Linked DNA regions of Bradyrhizobium diazoefficiens. The protein of the gene in region 2 interacts with the protein of the main gene of each other region in a pairwise test. Links are inferred from orthologs where the notes say so. Each region holds a gene or a part of one and is shown on either strand. Other genes may lie near its edges.

Region 1 (6,672 bases), 3.9 Mb from region 2 along the record:
CAGCGTGTCGCCGTCGAGATCACGGGCGCCGACCACGTCGAAGCCCGCCGCCTGCAGCGTCTGCGCGATCAGGCCGGCATCGTTCGCGGTGGTTGCCAGCGGCGACTTCGAATAGGCGCCGTTGCCGACCACGAGCGCGATGCGCTTTTCCTGCTGCTGCGCACGCACCGGTGTGAGCGCAGCAGCAACGAAGAGGATCGGCAAAAGGAAGCAGATGAAGACCTTGTGTGTCCCGCGCATGGCTTGCTTGCCCGTTATTGTTGTTGAGGTGCCAGCACGCATGAGACGCGCGGCCGGCTGAACGGCAGTTGAACGAAAGGCTCGGATTGAGGCGGCTGCGTGGCGTCCGCCTGCCCCGACCTCTCCTGTCAGCTCCGCGTAAGCCTCGGCCTTTTGGCGCAAGCCTCAGCCCTGCGCGATCAGCTCCACCGTTCCCGTCGTGAGCCGGTAGATGCCACCGACGATTTTCAGCTTGCCCTGTTCCACAGCTGCACTGAGGATCGGCGCGGCCGACTTCAGCTTCGCGACATTGTCGATCACGTTCTGCCGGGTCGCCTTGTCGAGCACCTCCCCGCCCTGCTGCATCGCAGCCTTCGCGGCGGGCGCAATCGCATCGACCAGCGAGGGAATGTGTCCCGGCGGCGATGTGTTGTCCTTGAGCGCCTTCAGCGTGGCATCGACCGCACCGCACGCATCATGGCCGAGCACGAGGATCAGCGGCGTGCCGAGCACGGCGACCGCATATTCCATGCTGGCGACGGTCTCGGTGCCGGCGAAATTGCCGGCGACGCGGCAGACGAAGAGATCGCCGCGGCCGGTGTCGAAGGCATATTCCGGCGCGATGCGCGAGTCGGCGCAGCTCAGCACCGCCGCGAACGGATTCTGCCCGCTGGCCAGCGCCTCGCGCTCGTGCTTGAAGTCGTGGCGCCGCGACACGCCGTCGACGTAGCGCGCATTGCCCTCCAGCAGCCGCTTCAGCGCCGCATCCGGCGACAGCACGTTCTGCGGTTTGGGCGGCGGCTTGGTTTCCTTGGCAAGAGCTCGGCCGGCGAAGACGACGCTGAGCGCCGAGGCCGTCAGCAGCATCGCAGACCGCCGCGATGGCGCCAGTCTGTCAGGCATGACTTCAGAGCACTGATCGCACATGTCCCGCTCCCCCCCGGCGCGACGGACGCGCCCTCATCAATGAGCGCTATCGCGGCCGATCATAGCCGAGATTGCAGGACGAGACCACCACATCCGTTGCACGTGGTGCCGTTCGCGGCAGCCGGCGCTAGATCTGCTGCACGTCCACCACGCCGGCGACCGCCTTGATGGCGCCGGCGATCTGCGGCGAGACCTTGAAGCGGCCGGGCAGCTTCATCTCGACCTCGGTCTCGAGGTCGAGCATCATCACCAGCGAGACCTCGCCGTCGCCGTTGGAGCGCGGCGCGATGCCGGGGCTGCCGATCCTTGGCGTGGCGCCGTTCGCGCCTGCGGCCTCCGGTCCGGCCAGGCGCTTGGCGATCGAGTCCAGCGGCTTGGTGTCACGCACGAAGATGCGCAGGCCTTTCTGCGTCTTGGCCGCGGCGTCATCCAGCGGCTCGGCATGCAGCACGCGGGCGCGGACATCCTCGCCCTGGAGCTCGGCGCCGAGCTGGAGCAGCACCGCGGCGCCGGGCTCCAGCACGTCGCGATACTGCGCAAGGCCTTCGGAAAACAGCACGGCCTCGAAGTGGCCGGTGGGATCGGACAGGCCCATGATGCCCATCTTGTTGCCGGTCTTGGTGCGCCGCTCCATGCGCGACACCACGGTGGCCGCCACCTTGCCGGCGGTGGCACCGGTCTTCACCGCGCGCGAAAATTCCGCCCAGCTCTGCACCCGCAACCGCTTCAGCACGGTGGCGTAATCGTCGAGCGGATGGCCCGACAGGAAGAAGCCGATCGCGTCATATTCGCGGCGCAGCCGCTCGGCCGGCAGCCACGGCTCGATCTGCGGCAGCATGATGGTCGGCGCGTCCGCCGACATGCCGAACATGTCGTTCTGGCCGATGGTCTCGGCCTGATGCGCGCGCTGGCAGGCGGCCAGGATCGAGTCCGCGCCGGCGAAGACCCGCGCCCGGTTCGGCTCCAGCGTGTCGAACGCGCCGGCGGCGGCGAGACTTTCGATGATGCGCTTGTTGACCGCACGCGGATTGACGCGCGCGGCGAAGTCGGCGAGCGAGGTGAACAGCCCCCGCTTGGTCCGCTCCTCGATGATCTGCTCGATGGCCTGGATGCCGACGCCCTTGAGCGCGGCGAGTGCGTAGTAGATGACCTTGTCGCCGACCTCGAAGGTCGCACCTGAGCGGTTGATGTTCGGCGGCTCGACCTTGATGCCGAGGCGCTGCGCCTCGGAGCGGAATTCGGAGAGCTTGTCGGTGTTGTTGAGATCGAGCGTCATCGACGCTGCGATGAACTCCACCGGATAGTGCGCCTTCATGTAGGCGGTGTGGTAGGACACCAGCGCATAGGCCGCCGCGTGGCTCTTGTTGAAGCCGTAGTCGGCGAACTTAGCGAGCAGCTCGAAGATGGTCTCGGCCTGCCCCTTCGGCACGCCGTTTTTCACCGCGCCGGCGACGAAGATATCGCGCTGCTTGTCCATCTCGGCGCGGATCTTCTTGCCCATGGCGCGGCGTAACAGGTCGGCGTCGCCGAGCGAATAGCCCGACATCACCTGCGCGATCTGCATCACCTGTTCCTGATAGATGATGACGCCGAAGGTCTCCTTCAGAATCGGCTCGAGCACGGGATGGAGGTATTCCGGCTCCTCGTCGCCGTGCTTGCGCGCACAATAGGTCGGGATGTTCGCCATCGGGCCCGGGCGATACAGCGCAACCAGCGCGATGATGTCCTCGAAACGGTCGGGACGCATGTCGACCAGCGCGCGCCGCATGCCCTGGCTTTCAACCTGGAACACGCCGACCACCTCGCCGCGGGCCAGCATCTGATAGCTCTCGGCATCGTCGATCGGCAGCGTCGCGAGATCGACATGGATGTCGCGCGGCTTGAGCAGTTTGCACGCGACGTCCAACACGGTCAGCGTCTTCAGGCCGAGAAAGTCGAACTTGACGAGGCCGGCCGGCTCGACCCATTTCATGTTGAACTGGGTCACCGGCATGTCCGACTTCGGATCGCGGTACATCGGCACGAGTTCGCTCAAGGGGCGATCGCCGATCACGATGCCGGCCGCGTGCGTCGAGGCATGCCGGGTCAGGCCCTCGAGGCGCTGCGCGATGTCGAAGGCGCGCGCCACCACCGGGTCTTCGTCGCGGAACGCCTGAAGTTTCGGCTCGCTCTCGATCGCAGCCGCCAGCGTTACCGGCGCGGCCGGATTCTGCGGCACCAATTTCGTGAGCTTGTCGACCTGCCCGTACGGCATTTGCAGCACGCGGCCGACGTCGCGCAGCACGCCGCGCGCCTGCAGCGTACCGAAGGTGATGATCTGCGCGACCTGGTCACGACCGTAGCGCTCCTGCACGTACTTGATCACCTCGCCGCGGCGGTCCTGGCAGAAGTCGATGTCGAAGTCCGGCATCGAGACGCGCTCGGGATTGAGGAAGCGTTCGAACAGCAGGCCGAACTTGATCGGGTCGAGATCGGTGATGGTCAGCGCCCACGCGACCAGCGAGCCTGCGCCGGAGCCGCGGCCCGGCCCGACCGGAATGCCCTGGCTCTTCGCCCATTTGATGAAGTCGGACACGATCAGGAAGTAGCCCGCGTATTTCATGCGCATGATGACGTCGAGCTCGAACGCCAGCCGCTTGGAATAGTCTTCGTCTGTCGTGCCCTGCGACAAGCCGTGCACGTGCAGGCGATTGGCGAGCCCCTCCTCCGCCTGCCGCTTCAGCTCGGCCGCCTCGACCGCAGCCGCATCGGAGCTGCCGGCGGCACCGACAGTGAAGAACGGCAGAATCGGCTTGCGCGTCATCGGGCGGAACGAGCAGCGCTCGGCGATCTCGACCGTCGAGGCCAGCGCCTCCGGAATGTCGGCAAACAGCACCGCCATCTCGGCGCGGGTCTTGAAGCGGTGATCGGGCGTGAGCTGCTCGCGCTCGGTCTCCGCGATCAGCCGCCCGCCGGCGATGCAGAGCAGCGCGTCATGCGCCTCGTAATCGTCGGTCGCGGCGAAATACGGCTCGTTGGTCGCGACCAGCGGCAGCCCTTTGGCATAAGCGATGTCGATCAGTCCGCTCTCGACGCGCCGCTCCTTGTCGATGTTGTGCCGCTGCAATTCGACATAGAGGCGGTCGCCGAACAGGCCGGCGAGACGCTCGCAACGCGTGGCCGCGATCTCGGCCTGCCCCGCCGCCAGCGCGAGCGAGATCGGCCCGTCCGGGCCGCCGGTCAGCGCGATCAGGCCTTCGGTCTCGCCGTCGAACCAGTCGAACTTGATGAACGGCGCGTGGCTGTCGGGCGATTCGAGGAACGCGCGCGAATTCAGCCGCATCAGGCTGCGATAGCCGCGCTCTTGCGCTGCCAGCAGCACCACGCGCGAAGGCGGAAGCGCGTTGCGCGCATTGGGATCCTGGTCGCCGAAATCGATCGCGAGCTCGCAGCCGACGATCGGCTGGATGCCGGAACCCGCCATCTTGTCTGAGAATTCGAGCGCACCGAACAGATTGTCGGTGTCGGTCAGCGCCAGCGCCGGCTGGTGGTCCTTCTTTGCGAGCTCGGCGAGCTTGGCGATCTTGATCGAGCCCTTGAGCAGCGAATAGGCCGAGTGAACGTGAAGGTGGACAAATCCGGCGCTCGGCATGGTCGCGTGACGGCCTCTTGCAGATGGGTTGGAGCGGTTGCCGGCGGTGGAGGCATCCTGCACTCGCCCGGCCGACTCGCCTCACAATGGTGGGGTGTCGTCGCGCCAGAGTCCACGCCGCAGCGTCTGATCGGCCGCCTCATTCCGCTTTTCCCCAAGGCGCCCGACAAGGGCCCGGCCGGCTAGAGCTGTGGAATGACTTGGGCCCAGATCGCGATCATCCCGACGAACAGCGCGATCGACGTCAGTGCAGCGGCTTCTTCCACGAAAATCCTGAACATGGCTTGCTCCATCACTAGAACGTATGAAGAACATTGTTCTCATTTCGTTCTCAGGAGTCAAGCAAACTCAACCGCTTCAAAATGGAATGGTTAACTTGCTGAATTCACATAATAAAAAAGCCCCGGCGCAAGGCCGGGGCTTTCGACGATCGCTCGAAACGAGCGATCAGTCTCAGTACTTTGCTCAGTACTTGGCGAGGATCGGGCCGCCGAACTTGTAGTTCAGGCGGACGAGGCCCATGTCGACGTCCTGGCGGACGCGATCGGTCTGAATGCCGGTGAAGGTGATGTCCTTGTCCGACAGGAAGATGTGGTTGTACTCGACGCCAACCGACCAGTTCGGAGCGAAGCCGACCTCGAGACCCGCACCGACGGTGCCGCCCCAACGGGTGTCGCTGACGGAAGCAGCGGTCACGCCGGCAACGCGGAGCTCGTTCTTGGTGCCAACCACAGCCGCACCACCCTTCACGTAGAGCAGGACGTTGTTCCAGGCGTAGCCGACCTGACCGGTGATCAGACCAAACGAATCGATCTTCGAGCGATTGGTGAAGCCGGTGAGCGCGCTGAGGTTGTCGCCCGAGAAGTCAGCCCAGTTGCCCTGGCCTTCCAGGCCGAACACCCACTGCGCCGACTGCCAGCGATAGCCGACCTGGCCACCGACCGTGCCGCCCGTGGCGTTGTGGGAACCTTCGCCGCCAACCAGCGGAGCGCGCTGATCCCAGGTCGTGTGAGCGGAAGCACCGCCGCCGTTGATACCGATGTAGAAGCCGCTCCAGTCATAGACGGTCGCGATCATCGCGGGCGCCTTGGTGTAAGGCCGCGCAGCGAGGTCAGCAGCCAGCGCCGGTGCGGTCGCGCTGATCGCGACGAGGCTCACAGCAGCAAGCAACAAATTCTTGTTCATTTGAATCCCGTTCCAGTTTCGTCGTTAGGCCCCCGGGCCATCGCGAACGTCATAACAGCCGGCGACGGAATTGCTGTAACCTTGACGCAACAGTTCGCTCCAAAGGCCAGCGCTTCATTAATGAAAGTTTAGCAGCGCATTCAGGAAACCCTTTGAAACAAGACTATTCAGCAGTTCCAATGTCTTCCGCACGAGATGCGCTGTGTGCGCGCGCAACACCGTCGCACACACAATCCTGTGATTGGAGAATCGAAGAACTCACGCATCAATTTTTCTCCCCATTGCCGCCACATTCTCACGCGCGATCGCCACAATTGCATTCATGTGCGCGCAGAGCAGAAACGATCCGGACAGACCAGACGAGCAGGCTACCAGGCGCTTTCGACCCAACCGGCCCCTGCAGCGCTCTGTTCGCGAAACTGAGGCCTCGGGAACCTGCGGGCAACTAACGGTCAATGGCCGGATCGATTGAGAAACTGCGAACTAGAGAAATCCCAAGTCTCATTGAAATCCCAAGTCTCATTGACAAGTCTCATTGAGTTGGCTTGCGCGTGCGATGACCTATCGCTTCATTTCGTCCCTCCCACTGCGCCATTCGTCACGGCGCACTCATCCTCATCACCGTACACACCCCGCTCATCACTCCTGGCTCGCCTTTCGGCGCAGGATTGCCGAGAAATCCGTCAGGCAACGCCTGGAGCACCGGAATG
Region 2 (5,628 bases):
GCTCCTCTTAAATCTAAGAATCTTAGATTCTTAAGGTTTGAGTCTATGTGACCGTGGATTGGACTCATGCAATTCCATCCGCTGGTTGAGCTGCGCTTGTTCACATCCATCAACATATCCCGGATAGCTCTGGCGGCTCGCGATAAGTCAGCCAGCTTCAAAGGCTTGCGCGTTTCTGTCGGCAGCTTATCAAGGGGGTTGTCCGCGCAATCCCGTTTTCCGCTCGGCGGGGCGCCGGACTTGTTCCGATGGGCAGTGGTGTGAAGAAAATTGGCACTTGTCCCGCCCCTGGTGTCGCGCAACCCTTTCCGAGGGGTTAAGGTCCACAGAAATCCACAAACCACACCGCCCCCATACAAAGAGTTTTTGTGCCGACCTCGAACAATTATTTCCACCTGCACCTCGTCTCCGACTCCACCGGCGAGACCCTGATCACGGTCGCGCGTGCGGTCGCAGCCCAATACGCAAACGTCACCCCGGTCGAGCATGTCTATCCGCTAGTGCGCAGCCAGAAGCAGCTCGATCGCGTGCTCGATGAGATCGAGGAAGCGCCAGGCATCGTGCTGTTCACGCTGCTGGAGAAAGATCTGGTCTCGAGGCTCGAGGACAAGTGCAAGACTATCAATGTGCCGAGCCTCTCGATCATCGGCCCGGTCATGCAGTTGTTCGAAGCCTATCTTGGCGCTGCGACGACGGGTCGCGTCGGCGCGCAACACGTGCTCAACGCGGAATATTTCAAACGCATCGACGCGCTGAACTATACGATGATCCATGACGACGGCCAGCATGTCGATGGGCTCGAGGAAGCCGACGTCGTGCTGGTCGGCGTGTCCCGCACCTCGAAAACGCCGACGTCGATCTATCTCGCCAACCGTGGCATCCGTACCGCCAACGTGCCTCTGGTGCCGGGCATCCCCGTGCCGGCGCAATTGGGGACACTGACCCGGCCGCTGGTCGTCAGCCTGCACGCGACGCCGGAGCGTCTGATCCAGATCCGCCAGAACCGCCTGCTCTCCATGGGCGCCGAAGCCGGCAGCGACACCTATACCGATAGGCAGTCGGTCACCGAGGAGGTCGCGTTTGCGCGCAAGCTGAGCGCCAAGCACGACTGGCCGCTGCTGGACGTCACGCGGCGCTCGATCGAGGAAACTGCGGCCGCGATCATGAAGCTCTACAGCGATCGCCAGCGCAACCGGCCCTCGGAATAGTTTTTGCGATGGGCCTGTGGCGCGGCACATCTCCGTTGGTCCTGGCCTCGCAGAGCGGCGCGCGCAAAGTGCTGCTGGCGAACGCCGGGCTCGAATTCGAGGCCGTTACCGCTGACATCGACGAGCGCGGTATTCAGGCTGCGTCCAAACTTTCGAACGCGCGCGAGATCGGCCTGTTGCTGGCGCGCGAGAAAGCCAAGGCGGTCTCGGCGAATCGTCCCGGAAGCTATGTGATTGGGGCCGACCAGACGCTGACGCTGGGGAATCGGCTCCTCAACAAGCCCACCGGTCGTTCGCAGGCGCTGGCGCAGTTGCGTGATCTCGCCGGGCATAGCCACGAGCTGAATTCCGCCGTCGCCGTGGTGCATGACGGCAAGGTCGTCTTCGAGGATGTGTCGGTCGCCCGCATGACCATGCGGCAGATGACCGAGGCCGAGCTTTCAGCCTATCTCGATGCCGCCGGCGATGCCGTCACCACCAGCGTCGGCGCCTATCAGCTCGAAGGTCTCGGCATCCATCTGTTCGAGCGCATCGAGGGTGACCATTTCACCATTCTCGGCCTGCCGCTGCTGCCGCTGCTTGCGTTCCTGCGGGGCGAGCGGCTCATTACGGTGTGATTGACAGGGATGGCTTGGCGCTGATGCGGATTCTCGGACTGACCGGCTCGATCGGAATGGGCAAATCCACCACCGCGAAATTGTTCGCGGAGGCCGGTGTGCCCGTCTACGACGCCGATGCTGCCGTCCATCAGCTCTATCAAGGCGAGGCCGCACCCGCGATCGAGGCCGCCTTTCCCGGCACCACCGCGAACGGAAAGGTCGATCGTTCCAAACTGTCTGCGCGCGTGGTGCACGATCCCGCCGCGATCAAGCAGCTCGAGCAGATCGTTCACCCCATGCTCGGCGCCTCCCGGCAAAAATTCTTTGCCGATGCCGAAGCCGCCAAGGCACCGGTCGTGGTCCTGGATATTCCCCTGCTGTTCGAAACCGGCGGTGAGAAGCGGGTCGACGCCGTGGTCGTGGTCTCGACCTCGCCGGAAATCCAGCGCGAACGTGTGCTGGCGCGGGGAACCATGGACGAAGCAAAACTGGACGCCATCATCGCCAAGCAGACGCCTGATGCCGAAAAGCGCAAACGGGCCGATTTCGTCGTGGATACCTCACACGGACTTGAGCCGGTGCGCGCGCAAATCACGCACATCCTGGCCGAGGTCGTTAAGATGCCGCAGCGGCGAGCCTGATTCGCCGCCTCATACGGCACCACACATCATGCGCGAAATCGTTCTCGATACCGAAACCACCGGCCTCGATCCGCTCCGCGGCGATCGCCTGGTCGAAATCGGCTGCGTCGAGATCTTCAACCGCATGCCGACGGGACAGACGTACCACGTCTATATCAATCCTGAACGGGACATGCCGGCGGAAGCCTTTGCCGTGCATGGGCTGTCGGCCGAGTTTCTCTCGACCAAGCCGCTGTTCCACGAGGTCGTCGACGAATTTCTGGCGTTCGTCGGCGATGCGCCGCTGGTGATCCACAACGCTTCGTTCGACATCAGCTTCATCAATGCCGAGCTCGACCGGATCAAGCGTGCCGCGATCCCGCGCGAGCGGCTGGTCGATACGCTGCTGCTGGCGCGGCGCAAGCATCCCGGTGTGTCGAACCGGCTCGACGATCTCTGCTCGCGCTACTCGATCGACAATTCACGCCGCACCAAGCACGGCGCGCTGCTCGATTCCGAACTGCTCGCGGAGGTCTATGTCGATCTGGTCGGGGCGCGGCAGTCGCAGCTGCTGCTGGCGTCAGACGCCCAGGAGATTCGCGTCAATGCCGCTGGCGATGCGCCGCGGCGGCAGCGGTCTGTGCCGCTCGCGCCGCGGGTTTCAGACGCCGAGCGCGAAGCCCACCGGGCTTTCATCGCAACGCTCGGCGACAAGGTGATCTGGAACGAGTTTTTGGCCGCTCCAGTTGCCGTCACTCCGGCTGGTTAGGCCTGACCGGTCTGACCACCAGCGGCCATTTGCCGCTCCATGTTCTGGCGATAGAGACCGACGAAATCGACCGGGTCCAGCATCAGCGGCGGGAACCCGCCGTCGCGCACGGCGGTCGCGATGATCTCGCGGGCGAACGGGAATAGCAGGCGCGGGCATTCGATCATGACCAGCGGATGCAGGTTCTCCTTCGGCACGTTGACGATCCGGAACACGCCGGCATAGGCGAGCTCGAACGAGAACATCACCTTGCCCGCGTTCTCGGCCTTGCCTTCGACCGACAGCGTCACCTCGAACTCGGATTCGCTGAGGTTGTTGGCGCTGACATTGATCTGGATGTTGATCTGGGGCGCCTGGCTTTGCGGCTGGAGCGAGGTCGGCGCGTTCGGATTTTCGAACGAAAGGTCCTTGGTATATTGCGCCAGCACGTTGAGCTGGGGAGCAGCCTGGGCCGCCTCGGGAGGGGTGCCGTTACCGTTGGTCATCAGAGTGTCTCCTTACCCGATTTGGGCTGAATTTCGCGGCGGTTGGCTAACATAGGGCCGCCTCATTCCACAAGGACGAACGGCTCCGGACGGTCGATCCGGGCCACGCCTACAACTGTGACGTTCCGCCCGCCCCGGACCCGAAATCGCACGTTAAACGCTTGAAGATGCGCGATTTCCGGCCAGGATCGGGTTTCCCCTTAAGCATAAAACGCGCTACACTTGATGCTGTGCCAAAAGGCGCCATTGGCCGGGCATGATTTCGTGCCTACATCCGACGGACGCGACGCGCAGGCCCAAAACCGGTCCTAAAATGGTGATGTAGCCTTGCCGTTCCGGTATGGAACGGTCTACTGGCCGGATTGATTTTCCCGGCAGCGACCCCAAAGAAGACCTGAGAAAAGACCAGAAAGCGATACGACGTGGACATCTACACCATCATCTTCCTTGCGCTGGCGGTCTTTATTTTCCTGCGGCTGCGCAGCGTGCTGGGGCAACGGACCGGCAATGAGCGGCCGCCGTTCGACCGCACGGCTCGTAATGCGCTTGGGGGTGCCCCGGACAAGAATGTCGTGACCATGCCGGGCAAGGTGATCGACCAGGCGCCGCTGGCGCCGACGGCCGAGCCCGCTCCGCCCTCCGACCGCTGGAAGGGGCTGACCGAGCCGGGCACCGCGCTCGCCCAGGGCCTCGATGCCATCGTCGACAGGGATTCCACCTTCGATCCGCGCCACTTCATCTCGGGCGCCCGCGGCGCCTATGAGATGATCGTGCTGGCCTTCGCCAATGGCGATCGCCGCGCGCTGCGCGACCTGTTGTCGTCCGAGGTCTATGAAAGCTTCGACGCCGCAATCAAGGACCGCGAGAAGAACGAGCAGAAGACCGAGACGCGCTTCGTCTCGATCGACAAGGCCGAGCTGGTCGGCGCCGAGCTGCGCGATCGCACGGCCCAGCTCACGATCCGGTTCGTCTCCCAGATGATCTCGGCCACCCGCGACAAGGCCGGCAACATCGTCGACGGCAACCCTGACACGGTCGCCGACATTACCGACATCTGGACTTTCGCCCGCGATATCACCTCTCGCGATCCGAACTGGAAGCTGGTTGGCACCGGAAGCGCGAATTAAGAGTTTCCTGAAGAACAGCGCGACGGCGCTTTGCGCAGGTGTCGTCGTGCTGGCTTCGTTTTCGCTTGGCGCCGAGGCTGCGCGGCGCCACTACCGCAGCCATTACCATCATCTTCCCGACGTGGCCGCGATTCCTCCGCGGGCGTTGCCCTATCCGCAGCTCCCTCTCCCGTTCGAAATTCCCGGCGCACAATATTTGCCGCTGGTCTGGGCGGACGTGAAGGGCTGGAGCGATGACGATCATCTCGCGGCGTACAAGACCTTTCGCGCCAGCTGCCGCTCGATCAATGCACAGACCGGCGCTCCTGAACAGAAGGCTCTCGGCGGCTCGTTGAGCGAACCCTGCCGTGCCGCCAAATCGCTCGAGCTGACCGACGACGCGAAAGCCAAGACCTTCTTCGAGGAGAATTTCTCGCCGCTGCGGATCTCGCGCCTCGGCGAGCCCGACGGTTTCGTCACCGGTTATTACGAGCCAGTGCTGGAGGGATCGCGCACCCAGACCGATGTCTACAACGTCCCGGTCTATCGGCGCCCCTCGAACCTGTTCGTGCGCGGCTACAATCAGGCCTCCGTCAGCCTGCCCAACAAGGGATCGGTCTACCGCAAGATCGGCCGCCGCAAGCTCGTGCCCTATTACGATCGCGGCGAGATCGAGGACGGCAAGATCGCCGGCCGCGGACTCGAGATCGCCTGGCTGAAGGACCCGACCGATCTGTTGTTCGCCCAGATCCAGGGCTCGGCGCGCATCAAGTTCGACGACGGCGGCACCATAAGGCTCAACTACGATTCCTATAACGGCTATCCCTACACCGCCGTGGGA

The links.
Region 1: the proteins of dnaQ (region 2) and dnaE interact in binary tests that used the Escherichia coli proteins (3 or more experiments, as listed by UniProt). The link is inferred for Bradyrhizobium diazoefficiens from one-to-one orthologs.

The regions. Positions count from the first base shown.
Region 1 is NZ_CP067102.1:4,139,106-4,145,777, reverse strand. Bases 1,074-5,086 are described here. They hold dnaE (DNA polymerase III subunit alpha), read right to left. Parts: upstream 4,778-5,086; coding sequence 1,274-4,777; downstream 1,074-1,273. Other genes in these bases: JJC00_RS19305 (carbonic anhydrase), read right to left, coding at 1,074-1,146. Outside these bases: more of JJC00_RS19305, read right to left, coding at 406-1,073; JJC00_RS19295 (outer membrane protein), read right to left, coding at 5,243-5,962; JJC00_RS19290 (FAD-binding oxidoreductase), read left to right, coding at 6,670-6,672. UniProt on the Escherichia coli protein: DNA polymerase III is a complex, multichain enzyme responsible for most of the replicative synthesis in bacteria. This DNA polymerase also exhibits 3' to 5' exonuclease activity. The alpha chain is the DNA polymerase catalytic subunit.
Region 2 is NZ_CP067102.1:280,266-285,893, reverse strand. The notes cover bases 1,368-4,336. They hold dnaQ (DNA polymerase III subunit epsilon), read left to right. Parts: upstream 1,368-2,476; coding sequence 2,477-3,196; downstream 3,197-4,336. Other genes in these bases: JJC00_RS01225 (Tim44/TimA family putative adaptor protein), read left to right, coding at 4,104-4,336; secB (protein-export chaperone SecB), read right to left, coding at 3,193-3,681; coaE (dephospho-CoA kinase), read left to right, coding at 1,849-2,448; JJC00_RS01245 (Maf family nucleotide pyrophosphatase), read left to right, coding at 1,368-1,825. Also shown: JJC00_RS01250 (pyruvate, water dikinase regulatory protein), read left to right, coding at 369-1,208; more of JJC00_RS01245, read left to right, coding at 1,217-1,367; more of JJC00_RS01225, read left to right, coding at 4,337-4,808; mltA (murein transglycosylase A), read left to right, coding at 4,786-5,628. UniProt on the Escherichia coli protein: DNA polymerase III is a complex, multichain enzyme responsible for most of the replicative synthesis in bacteria. The epsilon subunit contain the editing function and is a proofreading 3'-5' exonuclease.